Regions from separate parts of the Alcaligenes sp. SMD-FA genome, predicted to be linked through region 1. Evidence: riboswitches for the same ligand, from Rfam matches in the RefSeq annotation. Region 1 holds a riboswitch; the other holds the start of a gene.
What was found. Region 1 has a riboswitch for thiamine pyrophosphate ahead of OKX01_RS08975 (3-oxoacyl-ACP reductase). Riboswitches for the same ligand answer to the same signal wherever they lie in the genome.
Positions count from the first base shown of each region.

Region 2: linked by a shared signal. The riboswitch ahead of thiC (phosphomethylpyrimidine synthase ThiC) and the one ahead of OKX01_RS08975 (3-oxoacyl-ACP reductase) in region 1 are both predicted to bind thiamine pyrophosphate.

Region 1 covers NZ_CP110108.1:1,931,007-1,938,500, reverse strand. The annotation lists gene OKX01_RS08985 (SDR family NAD(P)-dependent oxidoreductase) at 1-322, opposite strand, end outside; gene OKX01_RS08980 (LLM class flavin-dependent oxidoreductase) at 475-1,767, opposite strand; gene OKX01_RS08975 (3-oxoacyl-ACP reductase) at 1,764-2,546, opposite strand; TPP riboswitch at 2,597-2,694, opposite strand; TPP riboswitch at 2,761-2,868, shown strand; gene OKX01_RS08970 (sodium:solute symporter family protein) at 3,010-4,449, shown strand; gene OKX01_RS08965 (flagellar motor protein MotB) at 4,527-5,372, opposite strand; gene OKX01_RS08960 (motility protein A) at 5,377-6,192, opposite strand; gene OKX01_RS08955 (flagellar protein FlhE) at 6,334-6,690, opposite strand; gene pbpG (D-alanyl-D-alanine endopeptidase) at 6,961-7,494, shown strand, end outside.
Region 2 covers NZ_CP110108.1:3,434,607-3,442,100, reverse strand. The annotation lists gene thiC (phosphomethylpyrimidine synthase ThiC) at 695-2,611, opposite strand; TPP riboswitch at 2,667-2,761, opposite strand; gene OKX01_RS15905 (helix-turn-helix domain-containing protein) at 2,802-3,179, opposite strand; gene OKX01_RS15900 (helix-turn-helix domain-containing protein) at 3,390-3,764, opposite strand; gene OKX01_RS15895 (response regulator transcription factor) at 3,877-4,653, shown strand; gene OKX01_RS15890 (D-amino acid dehydrogenase) at 4,725-5,978, opposite strand; gene proB (glutamate 5-kinase) at 6,108-7,265, opposite strand; gene obgE (GTPase ObgE) at 7,399-7,494, opposite strand, start outside.

The DNA.
Region 1 (7,494 bases):
TATTGGTAGCCACCATGGTATCCCACTGATCCATCTTGGCGTCTTGCGCCTTGTCCACGCCTAGCGCCAAACCGGCGTTATTGATCAGCACGTCGATATGGGGATAACGAGCCGTCAGATCCGCCAACACTGCCTCAGCACGCGCACGATCGGTCAAATCCACGCTGACCGGTACAAACCGCTCGCCCAGCTCGGCGGCCAGGGCATCCAGCTTGTCCTGACGGCGCGCCAGACCCAGCACGGTGTGCCCTTCAGACACCAATTTACGAGCAAGAGCGGCCCCAAACCCTGAGGAGGCCCCGGTGACAACGGCGGTTTTCATAGTGCGATCCCTATACAGCTCGCTGCTCGTTAAGCAGGCGACAATTAAAGCATTAAGGATAGCAAACTTCAGGAGCTTCGTAGCCCCTTCCCCCTAGGGAAAAAGCGGACAAATCCAGCGATGGAAATGCCCGCTTTTTTCTCATCCCAAGGTCAGGCTGCAGGACGCTCCAGCCCCAGGTGTCCACGCAAAGTGCTGTGCTCATAATCATGGCGGAACAGGCCGCGTTTTTGCAGAACAGGTATCACCTGCTCAACAAAGTCTCGAATACCATTGGGCAAGGAAGGCGGCATCAGGTTAAAACCATCCGCGCCTTCATTGCGCCACCATTGCTCAATCTGATCAGCAATGGATTCTGGCGTTCCGACCATGGTGCAATGACCACCACCGGCAGCAATACGACCCAGCAATTGACGAACCGTTGGTTTTTCTATTTCAACAATGCGCAGCATGGTGGCATAACGCCCTTTGGGGCCCTTGAAGCTCTCCAAAGGAGGCAGTGGCGGTACCGGCGCATCCAGTTCCCAGCCCATGCAATCCTGACCGACGAACATACCCAACTGGCGCAAGGACGTCTCGGCGGGCAAGAGCTCATCCAGTTCCTGCTGTTTGCGACGCGCCTCTTCCATGGTAGAGCCCACATAGGTCACCAGGCCTGGCATCACGGGCACATCCACGCCCCGCCCCGTTTCCCGCACGCGTCGTTTGATGTCGCGGTAATAGGATTGGGCCGAGGGCAAGTCATACGCCACGGCATAAATCGCTTCAGCTTTGCGCGCGGCCAAATCCCGGCCCTGCTCAGAGGCACCGGCCTGAAACAGAACAGGCTGTCCTTGTGGTGAGCGCGGCAAGGTCAAGGGCCCATCGACCAGGAAGTGATCGCCCTTATGCAGGATCTGACGCACCTGATCTACCTTGGCATAATCGCCCTGCCTGTCCATCACCAAGGCACTGTCGCTCCAGGAGTCGAACAGCTTCAGCGAAGTCTCAACAAACTCTTCAGCCCGTGCATAGCGCCAGGCATGGTCGGGCATGGCTTCGTAGCCGTGATTACGTGCTTCCGAATCAAACATGGATGTCACCACGTTCCAGCCCATCCGTCCCTTGGACACATGATCCAGGGAGCACAACATGCGCGCTGCCACAAAAGGCGTGTAGAAAGTGCTGGAAACGGTGCTGATCAGGCCGATACGCTCGGTGGCTCGCGCCAGGGCGGCCATCATGGTCAAGGGTTCCAAAAACCAGCGCGGACCGTCAGACACGTTATCGCTGGATTGGCCATCGGCAAAGAATATGGCGTCCAGCTTGCCACGCTCGGCGATCTGGGTCAGTTCTTCGTAAAACCGGACATCGCCGAGGCGTTCTACCTGCGAATCGGGATGACGCCAGGCTGCTTTGTGATGCCCGCAGCCCATAATGAATAAATTGAAGTGCAGCTGCCTCATCCGTTTTTCACCAATCCACCGTCCACCACCAAATTCTGCCCAGTGACTGCCCGAGCCCACGGACCGGCAAAGAACAAAGCGGCATCGGCGAACTCCTCAGGCGTAGTCACACGGCGCAACGGTGTGCTGGCCGCAATCAAGTCAAACACGGCCTCGGGCGTAGCCGCGGACGCATCGGTTGTACGCAGCAAACCGCCAGAAATCATGTTCACAGTAATCTGATCGGGCCCCAGATCGTGCGACAAGGTACGCGTCATGGACAACAACGCCGCCTTGGCGGCCGTGTAATCGTGATAGGGCACAACAGGGTTCTGGAACAGGTTCGTACCGATATTGATGATGCGACCAAAGCCCGCTTGCTTCATACCAGGCAATGCCGCCTGTGTGGTGTTCAAGGCACCGCCCACAATGCCTTCCAGTTGCTGGTTCAGTTGCGACCACGTCAGCGTATCGGCATGGGGACGAGCATCGCCGTTGAAAGAAAATTCAGGCAAAGCGTTATTGACGACCGTAGTGATAGGCTGGCCAAAATGCGCCTGGGCCTTGGCAAACAAAGCTTGCACCGCCGTCGCATCCGTCACGTCCGCTTGCACGGCCAGACATTGCTGCGGGAACTCATCCGCCAGCGCCTGAGCGGCTGCTTCACTTTTCAGGTAATTGATGACAACTTTCGCGCCCTGACGCGCAAACGCACGTACCAGGCAAGCCCCCAGGCCGCGTGCGCCGCCGGTGACCAGAACAAGTTGTTGGGAGAGTTCCGAGACGTGTTCCACAGACATGAGACTCCTTGCAAGAATTCGGCGAGGATGTCGGCCCGGTTCAGACGCAGGTCTATGGATTCGGACATCCCTTCGCCAGTATGAGCTGGATCAGGTTCGACGGGTTTTATCTCAGCCCTTTCCAAGAAGGACACCCCGTGCCGCAGCCAGACCATAGCATAAATTGGCCTAGACCGTATCATTGACATTTGAAAGAAGCTCTCCTACTCTTTGAACCTGTTCCTGGGGGAGTCCTTAACGGGCTGAGACTCCGCATTCAAGCGGTAACCCTTAGAACCTGATCCGGATCATGCCGGCGAAGGGAAAGGAAACGCGGCCTGGCAGCCTGCCCGCTCTTGTCTGTGCGGTGCATTCATCAGCTCACACGCCCCATTTCAATCCCTCCATTTTTCTGCGCCCTGCCCTGGCATCCCGCCAGCTTGGCCGGTTTGTGCCTGTTCAAACAGGTTTTTGGGGAGATCTCATGCTGGACCAAACCGCCACCCTCCTGTGGCTGATCGTTTTTTCTGCGGCTTTTGCTCTGGCCGGGGTGCTATACGCCCGCCACTACAAAAATTCTCTTGAAGACTTTGTGGTGGCTCGCAATAGTCAAAGTTCCGTCGCTACCATTCTGACTTTATTGGCTTCTTCGCTGGGCGCATGGATCCTGTTCTCACCCGCGCAGGCTGCCACCTGGGGAGGATTGAGCGCCGTCATCGGCTATGCCCTCGGTTCCATGTCGCCCCGCCTGGCCATGATTCCGCTGGGCAAACGCATGCGCGAACTGCTGCCACGCGGCCACAGCCTGAGCGAGTTTGTCATTGCCCGCTACGGTCGCCCTATGTATGCGCTGACCCTGCTCATCATGTTGTTTTACATGTTCATCTCCATGACGGCTGAAATCACCGCCATGTCCAAGATGATTACCTTGATCGCCCCTATCCCCCTGTGGGTCACCGCCAGTATTGTGCTGCTGGCCACGCTGATCTACACGTCTTATGGCGGACTGCGCGCGTCCATCTTTACCGACAAGGTACAGATGCTTGTAATCCTGCCCATGCTGTTTCTGATCATCATGTTTGGCTGGCAAGCCGTAGGGGGACCGGTGCAATTGTTTGACAGCGTGAAGCTGGAGGCGCCGCGCCTGATCGAGCTTGGCGACCCGGTCGGTATCAAGGCCGGGCTGACCTTCTTTGTGGCCATCTTGCTGACCGGCCTGTTTCACCAGGGCAACTGGCAGCGCATCTATGCCGCCAAAGACACGCAGTCCATGCGTCGCGGTTTTTTGCTCGGTGGCCTGTTTGTCGCCCCTTTCATCTTTTTGATGGGTTTATTTGGTCTGGCCTTTGTGGGCCTGGGCTCCACCGGTGACAGCTCCGTCGCCTTGTTCAACGTTATTTTGCCGCACGTACCGGTCTGGTTTCTGGTACTGCTGATTCCTTTGGGCCTGTCCTTGGTCATGAGCAGTGCCGATACCGCCATCAGTGCTGTTTCCAGCCTGATTGCGGTGGATCTGGGCCGGATCATGCCCCATCGCAATACCGCTCAAATGATGAGTCTGGCGCGGTCCCTGATCTGGGTTTGCTCCATCCCTGTGCTGTACGCGTCCTCGCAAGGTTTCAGTGTGCTGTACCTGTTCCTGCTGGCAGACTTGCTGTGTTCGGCAGCCGCTTTCCCCGTGTTCTTTGGTTTGTATAGCCGCCGCTACGATGGCTTTACCGCCACCCTTAGCACCCTGGGCGGCCTGGTGGCCGGTCTGGCCGTGTTCCCACGCCCCAATGGCCCGATGGATTACTTGCTGGAATCCTTCTTGCTGGCCGCCATTGTGCCGGTGCTGATCAGCGTGTTAATCATGCCTCTGCGTCGCCATCTGCCCAAGTTCGATTTGGGCACCCTGGCCTCCTCCACACGTGTTCTGGACTAAATCCGAACACACTGGATTCAAGTTCAAAACAAAAACCCCGGTTTGTCAGTCGCAAACCGGGGTTTTGTTGTAAAGGCTTATTGGACGGGACTTTCAGGCTGTATTTGAGGAGTTTGCACAATGATTTCAACCCGTCGATTCGTTGCGCGTCCTTGCTGTGTCGCATTGTCCCCCAAGGGGCGTGTATCGGCATAACCGACCGCGCTCAGGCGCTGGCTGCCAATGCCATTGGCTTCCATGTAACGCACCACACTGCCCGCACGTGCACCGGACAGTTCCCAGTTGGAAGGGTAGCGATAGCTGCGAATGGGCACCGAATCCGTATGGCCTTCAATCACAATCGGGTGGGTGGATTTTTGCAATACTTCAGCCAATTGACGTAGCACCGTCAAGCCCTCCAAGCCCAGATCCGCACCGCCCGAGTTGAACAGAATCTCGCTGTTGATACGGAAGCTCACAGACTGATCGTTCATGACCACATCAATGTTGTCACCCAAGCCATCCAGATCCAGACCGTGATTGCCTTTGCCTTGCCCCTCACCCAGGCCGGACTCGGGAAACAGGCCCGCGCCTGCGGGCAACAAACCGGCTCCGTCTTTGCCTGCTTGTGCAACGACCGTCGCACCTCCCTGCCCTTGCCCCTGCGCCGCCGTTTGTACCCGCTTGCCTGCAAAGGACAGCATCACAATCATCAAGACCAGCAACAAGGTCATCATGTCCAGATAAGTGGTCAGCCAGGCCTCTTCCTCCTCGGGTACGGCCAGCCCCGGATCATTCCAGGGGCGGCTGCGACGGCGGCTGCCCAGATTGCCGGCCAGTTGCTGTTCGATCTTGGCTCCCCGGGCTTGCTCCAGCTCTTTTTGCAAGGCTTTCTGACGGTCAGCCAGTTCACCCAGGGTCAGGTCCTGCTCCATGTTTCCCATGGGATCAACCTCGCTCCGGAGCCGGGTCCGCGTCATCGTCGCGGCCACCCCGGTCATTGATCTCGTCCTGATACTGGGCCATGAAGGAATTGAGTGTTTCGCGCATCAAAGCCGGGCCACGGCGCTGGCTCATCATGGATACCCCTTGCATGATCATGTTCATCAAAACCACGCGCTGCTCGGTACGACGCTCCAGCTTCACGGCCACAGGCTTGAACACCAGATTGGAGAGCAGCACACCGTAAAACGTGGTCATCAAGGCCAGGGCCATTTGCTGACCAATAGAGGTAATGTCGCCATCGCCCAGCAAGAACATCAAATTAACCAGACCAATCAGCGTACCGACCATGCCGAAAGCAGGCGCGAAGCTGGCCATCAAACGGAACAGTTGCGCTTCTGCATGCTCACGGGCACGCAAACGGCTGATGCGCCATTGCAAAAGATCTTCAATATCTTCTTGGGGAGCTCGGTCAATGACCAGTTGAACACCGGTTTTCAAAAACGGATTGGCTACTTTTTCCAGCGCCTCTTCAACGGCACGAATATCACCCATCATCCACAAACGGGAAATATTGATCAGCTCATCCATATCCTGTTGGGTGTACAGGCGTTCGTTACGCAGCACCGTCCCGATCAGGCCAAAAATACGGACAACTTCGCTTAACGGGTAGCTGATAAACGTCGCCGCCAACGTACCTACCAGCACAACAGCTAAGCTGGGCAGGTCCACAAACAAGGCGGGGTTTTCTGCCGTAAAAAACAAGATCACGGCAAACAGCAGCACGCTGGCTACGATGCCGATCAGAGTAGAGGGGTTCATGCACAAGTCCTGGTTATGGCCCGATGGGCATCAGAACTACATATCGGCAGTACCGCGGGTTTCTTTAGGCTCGCACCTTGAGATAGATCAAACCCAAATGAAATTAAATCGTTTATTGGGAAGCGGCGCGGGCGCGTAAAGCTAGCGCTGGTAATTCACCCGAATCGATGCCCGCACTCGAACCGCCTCGGTGCTGCCCGCCCAACTCCAGACTTCATGCTCCAACACAAAGCCATGACGCGCATCCTGACCAGCAAAGGCTCTGGTGCTAAGAACCGAACCGTTCATGTCCACACAGGCTCCACCTTGCAAACACAGGCGACTTTTCAGAATGGCCCGGCCGTTATGGTCGTAGCTGAGCTCCACCTTGCCAAGCGCACGGGCCTGCGAACGTATGGACTCTGGAGGCATAAAGTGTTGCTGAGTACGGGGAGAGCTGGTTGTGATGGCCTCGCTAAGTTGCTCCCCATCCCAGGCTAGCGACGCCTTGTGCCCCATTGCGGGAGTACTTCCTACGATTAAAAAAATAAGACAAAACTTATAAAACCTGTTTATAAAAACAGGTTTTTGGGCGTTTGGGGATTTCAATAAAGACATGGACTGTTTTTTTATACAGATAAAATAAGTTTCTTAATGATACGGCGCAAACATCTTAAATTTTTTTTAACTTTGGGTCGTAAGATACTAATATAAAGAAGATTTTTTCTGGTAGCATAAACGCACAAATTCTATCCGCCCTTCTGTTTCTCGCCGACCGGGAACTGAAAAATGCCTCAAACCAGAACAAAAAAACTCATTCGACCTGCATTATGCGCTTTATTGTTAGCGCCATTTTCGATGTTGTCTGTCGCGCAGACGCTGGCGCTGGCCGAACCATCCGCATTGAATGACGCCAGCACGGCCATCAGCTACAACGTACCGCATCTGGTTTTTGAAAAAAACCTGCAACCCATCAGCTATAGCGAAAATGATAGCCGCCGTGCGCTCAATGCCCTCAAACACGACGCTCTCATCCAGCACGCCGCCCTGCGTTCGGAGATTGCCTTTGTACAAGATCTGGAGTCGTCCACCGTGCTGTATCAAAAAAACAGCGACGCTGTTCGGCCCATTGCGTCCATTACCAAGCTGATGACGGCCCTGGTCGTGGCTGAATCCGGTCTGCCTATGGATGAAATGCTGGAGATCATCGACGAAGATGTGGACCGCGTCAAACACTCCAGCTCGCGTCTTCGCGTTGGCTCCAAACTGAACCGGGCCGACATGATGCACTTGGCATTGATGTCCTCGGAAAACCGGGCTGCC
Region 2 (7,494 bases), 1.5 Mb from region 1:
GAATCGCCCCTCCGGGTCCCCACCGCCCCCAAGGGCTTATACCGTGGCTATTCAAGCAATCATGTATTAAGGGTCTGAGATTTGGGATCTCGGATCTGAAGTTTGAGGCTTGAGGTTTGACGTTTGACGTCGGAGGTGAAAGGACTGAGGTGAGAGGTCGGAGGTTAAAGGTCTCAGGTGAGAGGCCTGAGGTGGGAGGTCATAGATTCGACGCAGGCCAGGAAAGTGTCATACGCCATCCAAGCATGCGGTTTGAACTGTCCAGAAAAAAACGATTGTGAGCCAGTTGAGCCTAGCTTCAGGGTGTCCGGTCGGTTTAGAGGGTTTGCCGCAGGCGGGAGATAGCGTAGGGGTGCAAGCATCCTGCTGTTTGAGCCGGACGCTTGTACTTGGTCCGGGGGACCAAGTACCCGGTGAGTTCAGGATGCGCCCGTAGCTATCTTCCGACAAGGGCACCGGTGCGCAGCACCGGCAAACTCTCAGGCCGGACACCCTGAAGCTAGGCTCAATTGGCGTCTTCTGCAACGATCTCTTTTGCCTGACAAGCTTCGCGTTCCTACAAATGAAGCAACAAATGAAGCAACGAACCCCGCAAAAAAAGCCCCAGGCAGAAAAAATCCACCCAGGGCTTTAACCCATCAAGGCCTGATCAAACAACGATCATGTTCACACCAGGCTCGTCTTCAATAAAGCTTCAAGCCTCCTGATACAGCTTGCTGCCCTGCTGAACGAACTGTACTGACATCTCCTTCATCCCCTGATCCACAGCGGACTGCTCATCTAGGCCGTTAGCCTTGGCATAGTCACGTACATCCTGCGAGATCTTCATGCTGCAGAACTTGGGCCCACACATGGAGCAAAAGTGCGCCACTTTCATCGAGTCTTTAGGCAAAGTCTCGTCGTGGAACTCACGCGCGGTATCCGGGTCCAGCCCCAGATTGAACTGATCATCCCAACGGAATTCAAAGCGCGCCTTGGACAAGGCATTGTCCCGGAATGCCGCCGAAGGATGCCCCTTGGCCAAGTCCGCGGCATGTGCCGCGATCTTGTACGTGATGATGCCGTCCTTCACGTCTTTCTTGTTCGGCAAGCCCAGATGCTCCTTGGGCGTCACATAGCACAACATCGCCGTGCCTTGCCAGGCAATCATCGCCGCGCCCAAACCGGAAGTGATGTGATCGTAGCCCGGTGCAATGTCGGTTGCCAAAGGCCCCAAGGTATAGAAGGGGGCCTCATGACAGTGCTCCAGCTGCAACTGCATGTTCTCTGGAATCAGATGCAAAGGCACATGACCTGGGCCTTCAATCATGACCTGAACATCGTGCTTCCACGCAACCTGAGTCAACTCGCCCAAGGTACGCAGTTCCGCGAATTGCGCCTGATCATTGGCGTCATAGCCCGAACCGGGGCGCAAGCCGTCACCCAGTGAGAAAGCCACGTCGTACTGCTTCATGATCTCGCAGATGTCCTCGAAATGCTCGTACAGGAAGCTTTCGCGGTGATGCGCCAGACACCACTTCGCCATGATGGAACCACCACGCGACACAATGCCTGTCATGCGACTGGCTGTCATCGGAATGAAGGGTAAACGCACACCAGCGTGAATGGTGAAATAATCCACACCTTGCTCGGCTTGCTCAATCAGGGTGTCGCGGAAAATATCCCAGGTCAGATCCTCGGCAATGCCGCCGACCTTTTCCAGTGCCTGGTAAATAGGCACGGTGCCCACCGGAACGGGTGAGTTGCGAATAATCCATTCGCGCGTCTCATGGATATTCTTGCCCGTGGACAAATCCATGATGGTGTCTGCACCCCAGCGAATCGCCCAGGTCATTTTCTCGACCTCTTCGCCAATGGTGGAGCCTAGGGCCGAGTTACCGATATTGGCGTTGATCTTCACCAGGAAATTGCGGCCAATAATCATGGGCTCGGTTTCCGGGTGGTTGATATTGGCGGGCAAAATGGCTCGGCCACGCGCAATCTCATCGCGCACAAACTCGGGTGTTACCGTGGTGGGCAAGCTGGCTCCGAAGCCCTGACCGGGGTGTACCTTGGTCAGGCGGCGGGCCATCTCTTCACCTTGTGGGCCACTGGCGCGCAAACTTTCAATGTATTGCTCGCGCCGCAGATTTTCCCGAATCGCCACAAACTCCATTTCAGGGGTGATGATGCCGCGCCGTGCGTAATGCATTTGCGTGACATTGGCACCCGAAGTACTGCGCCGGGGTTGACGCTTCAGTTCAAAGCGCAAGGTGTCCAGCTCCGGATCAGCCTGGCGGGCCTGACCGTACTGGCTATTGAGTCCTGCCATCAACTCGGTGTCATTGCGCTCGCTAATCCAGGCTTGGCGCAGTGCAGGCAGACCTTTGCGAATATCGATCTGTACCGAGGGGTCTGTGTAAGGACCGCTGGTGTCATAAACGCTTAAGGGAGGGTTTGGCTCGGCGCCAAAGTGGCTGGGCGTATCAGCCAGAGAGATTTCCCGAAAAGGCACACGCAGATCAGGCCGTGAGCCGGTTTGATAGGTCTTTCGGGAGTTGGGTAAGGGCTGGATCGCAGCCGGGTCTACGCTGGCCGCAGTGGCCGTAAAAGAAGGGGTTTTGCTTGTCATTGCAGCTCCAAGGAAATGGTGGAGCCGATATAGGAAGAAGTGCCGTGCAGGCATTGCACCTGTGGCACACGCTCCCAGCATCGGCATTATCCGTACTGGTACGAGGGTTTATCTCAACCCGCCAAATGGCGAGTACCCCTGCGTGCCGACAAGTATAGGTACTTTAGAGCTGCTTGTGGACGTATAAGGCTTATTTTCTTTTCATGCCGTTGAGCAGGTGACGGATGGTTTGATCCAGATGGTCACGTTCTTTGGGGGGTAAAGCCACAATCTCGTCCACGGAAAAGCGGTTGAAGGGCCAGGTCACAATGGGCGGGCCTTCGCCGGAGTCTTGCAAGGTGGCCGCATGGCTTGTGCTCAACTCCATATTGCCCAGCCCGTTCTTGAGCCATTGGGCGCTGATGTTCAGGGCTTTGGCCAGATCCAGAATCTCGCGCGCGTCACGCCGCGTGCCACTCTCATAATTGGAGATGGCGCTTTGGCTAAGGTTACACAGGCGGGCCAGTTCGGCTTGGGAAAAGCCGCGTTGCAGGCGGGCGTGACGGAGGCGATCAGAGAAGTGTTTCACACTACAGATTGTTCATGGAACGCCCTGCACGATGGTTTTCAAGAAAAACCCCGTATGTGATAAAACGATCCGGCCCCATCTGCTTCGCTAGGCAAAGAGAAGGTTAGGATAGGTGTGGGCGCAGTCTGGTATCACGCTGTGTGTACAACCAGCCACTGAGTAGAGTGCGACGCTTGGCGACAGCAGGTAGGGGGCAGAAACGAGTAGTGTCTAGCGCTTTTTCATGCCGTCCAGCAAATGACGCAAAGTGCGATCGAGCAAATCCCGTTCGCTATCGGCTAGCGCAACCACCTCATCGACGGAGAACAGACGGAACGGCCAGGAGACAATCGGAGCGCCTTCCTGAGGTTCGGACAAGGTATATCTGTCGTCCAAGAACTCCATCTGGCCGACACCTTTGCGCAGCCATACCGCGCTGACATTCAAGGCTCTGGACAGCTCCAGTATTTCGCGGGCATCTCGACGAGTACCGTTTTCGTAGTTGGAGATGGCGCTTTGAGTCAATCCGCATAGACGTGCCAAATCCGCCTGAGAAAGACCGCGGTATTGACGTGCATGGCGAAGGCGTTCGGAGAAATGTTTCACACAACAGATTGTTGATGTAACTGCCAGCACGATGGTTTTGATAAAAAATCACAGTCGTGATTTATACTGTCCGACATAGTCATCAGATGTCATTATAGTTAAGGTTTCAACTATGTCGGTTGCAAATGAAATTGCTGGCGGTCCTGTTGTGCTCTACCTGGCCACGGCTATCCCTGATCGGAATTTACTAGAACAAAAAATTCAGGCACTGGCTGAACGTGGTTATCGTCTTATTTTTTGTCCGGATGTAACGGCTTTATTGCAGTTGGCTCAAACGCGCGGGCGTCATGCCGGTTCACTATGTATTGCCTGGCTGGGAGGCACTTTGGCAGAGATTTGCTCTGCAGCCGTGCGCTTACGGATGCTGTGTCCGCAAATCGGGATCTTGATGCAGTCCGACGCCACGGACTCGGCCATGTTGCAAGCCTTGCACAGTGGCGGCGATCAGTTTTGTCCCAAGGATGCGTCTTTGGAGTTGCTGGCGGCCAGTTTGCAGAGTCTGCAACGGCGTTTGATGCAGATACCCATTATTCCTGAACCCTCCTTGATTCAGGAGTGGGTGCTGGATCAGGAAGGCTGGACCTTGATATCACCGGTTGGCATGTCATTTAGTCTGACCAGCACGGAGCGCGCCTTTATGGTCCGTTTGCTGCGAGAGGAGGATCGCCGGGCTAGCCATTACGAGCTGATGCGGGCTGTTGCCAGTAAAACAGATGTCATCAGCAATCCGCCTGGCGCCTTGCATATCAATCGCCTGGGTGTGTTGGTCAGCCGTATGCGGCGCAAATTCAGCCAGGGTGGGACGGTTTTACCGATACGCTCTATCCATAACTGGGGCTATATGTTTGCGGCCAATTGCCAGTTGCTGGCCGAACCGGCGCGCCATTAGGGCAGGGGAGTTGAAAAAGGCTTTGCCGGTTAAACCCGGCAAAGCCTTTGTTGATGCTCTAGAGCAGGGGCTTAGTAGTAACGCTGCACCGACAAGTCGTCAGCACGGATTGCAGGCTCTTTGTTGCTGATCAGATCAGCCAGCAATTGCGCACTGCCGGTAGCCAAGGTCCATCCCAGTGTGCCGTGGCCGGTGTTCAGGAATAGGTTGGAGTAACGGCTACGGCCCACGATCGGGGTGCTGTCCGGTGTCTTGGGACGCAGGCCGGTCCAGAAGTGCAGGTCCGCATCGCTTTGGTAGCTGCCGGGGAACAGGTCATTCAAGACCATCAGCAAAGTCTGTTCACGGCGTGGATTCAGGCGCTTGTTAAAACCCACCACCTCGGCCATGCCACCCACACGAATACGATTGTCAAAGCGTGTCAGGGCGATCTTGTAGCTTTCATCCAGCAGGGTGGATTGGGGCGCACGGGAGGCGTCCGCAATCGTGGCGGTAATGGAGTAGCCCTTCAATGGGTAGACCGGAATGGCTTGCAGGTCTTTCATCAGACCCGTAGACCAAGAGCCCAGGGCTACCACATAGGCATCGGCGGTCAGCAAGCCGTCGGAGCTTTGCACGCCGCTGATCTCTGTGCCATTGCTGTGAATACGCTGAATATTCTGATTCCAGCGAAACTCCACGCCTTCCTGCTCAGCTAATTCGCTAAGACGGCGGGTGAACATCTGACAGTCGCCGGTTTCATCTTCAGGGAAACGCAGGCCACCGCTCAATTTGTGCTCTACATGCCGCAGCGCCGGTTCAATCGTGTGCAGCTCGGACGCTGACAGCAGCTCGTAAGGGACACCTGCTTCTTTCAGCACCTCGATGTCGGCAGCAATGCCATCCAGTTGCTTTTGCGTACGGAAAACCTGCAAGGTGCCTTGGGAGCGGTGCTCGAACTGAATATCGGTCTGGGCGCGCAACTCGGCCATGCAATGGCGACTGTATTCAGCTAGACGCACCATGCGTTCTTTATTGGTGGCGTAGCGATCTGCCGTGCAGTTGCGCCACATGGCCAGCAGCCATTTGATTTGTGTCAGCGTGCCATCGGGGCGAATCGTCAGGGCAGGGTGCTCGTCGAACATCCATTTGATGGCCTTGCGCGGGATACCCGGCGCGGCCCAGGGGCAGGCATAGCCAAAGGAGAGTTGACCAGCATTGGCAAAACTGGTTTCCAGAGCGGGCCCAGCCATGCGGTCAATGACCGTTACGCTGTGTCCTTGGCGGGCAAGATAATAAGCGCTGGTTACGCCTTCTACGCCAGCACCTAACACGAGGATCTTCATACGGTTCCTTGGGCGCATCGCCCGAAAGGGGAAGTGTTGCGATCAGGCGCGGACAGTTCGCACGGACCGTCGCAATTCGATACGTTTTATCCGTCTATTTCAACAGGCGGGCAGGGCAGGGGTCAAGGCTTAGTCCTGATCTGGCCCACTGCGCGGGAACACCATATTGTTGCGGTGGATCAGCTCCGTATCGTGTTCGCTACCCAGCAACTCATTGATCAGGTGGCTAGGCTGGCCCATGATGCGGCGGGTGTCGTCCGAGGAGTAATTGACCAAGCCACGGGCGTACTCCACACCGTGTTTGTCCACGCAGGCAACGACATCGCCACGGTCGAATTCGCCCTCGACATGGGTGACACCTACGGGCAGCAGGCTCTTGTGGCCGTCTACCAGGGCACGTACTGCGCCTTCGTCCAGCGACACGCGACCACGCACACGTAGTTGGTCGACCAGCCAACGTTGACGGGCCGAACGTACAGGCAGGGTGGCACGCAACTCTGTGCCTATGCGCTCACCTTGTGCCAGACGCGACAGGACTTGTTGTTCCCGACCCGAGGCAATGATGGTGTGGCCACCGCTTTGTGCGGCGCGCTTGGCGGCCAGAATCTTGGTGATCATGCCGCCGGTGCCGATATTGCTGCCCGAGCCGCCTGCCATGGCTTCCAGCGTCGGATCGCCCGCTTGTCCCAGCGAGATGAATTGCGCATCGGGATTGCTGCGCGGGTCGGCGCTATACAGGCCAGCTTGATCGGTCAGAATAATCAGTGTTTCGGCTTCGATCAGATTAGTGACCAGAGCGCCCAGAGTATCGTTATCGCCCACACGGATTTCATCCGTGACCACCGTGTCGTTCTCGTTCACGATGGGTACCACCCCCAGATCCAACAAGGTGTTGATAGTGCCGCGTGCGTTCAGGTAGCGATGGCGGTCTGCCAGGTCTTCATGGGTCAACAAAATCTGGGCGGTGCGTACACCGTGGCGAGCAAAAGCCACCTCATAGGCTTGAATCAAACCCATCTGGCCTACGGCGGCCGCTGCCTGCAACTCATTCATGGCCTTCGGTCGACGCGGCCAGCCCAGGCGGGCCATGCCTTCGGCAATGGCACCGCTGGAGACCAGCACCAATTGCTTGCCTTGGGCATGCAGTTGAGCAATCTGGGTAGCCCATTGCTCTACGGCATCCAGGTCAATCCCTTTGCCCTCGTTGGTGACCAGGGACGAACCTACTTTAATAACCAATCGGCGCGATTGTGCAACGGCCGATTCAGAATGAGAAGAGTGCTGCATGACGAGTTCAGAAATCCATCGCTTGGCGTGTAAATAGAGAAAATGCCAGGAGTAGGGCGGCTGGTTTAACCGCGTCTTCCGGGCATTTTGGGGTTCGGTCCTGGAGTCTAAGCCCGGGACCTATGTAGCACGATCAGTCTGGGGCAAACCTCTCGTCGTAAATATGGGTGCCGTCGGCAATATCTTGCTCGATATGCTCTTTGCGGCTTTCTTCGTCCAACCAGGATTG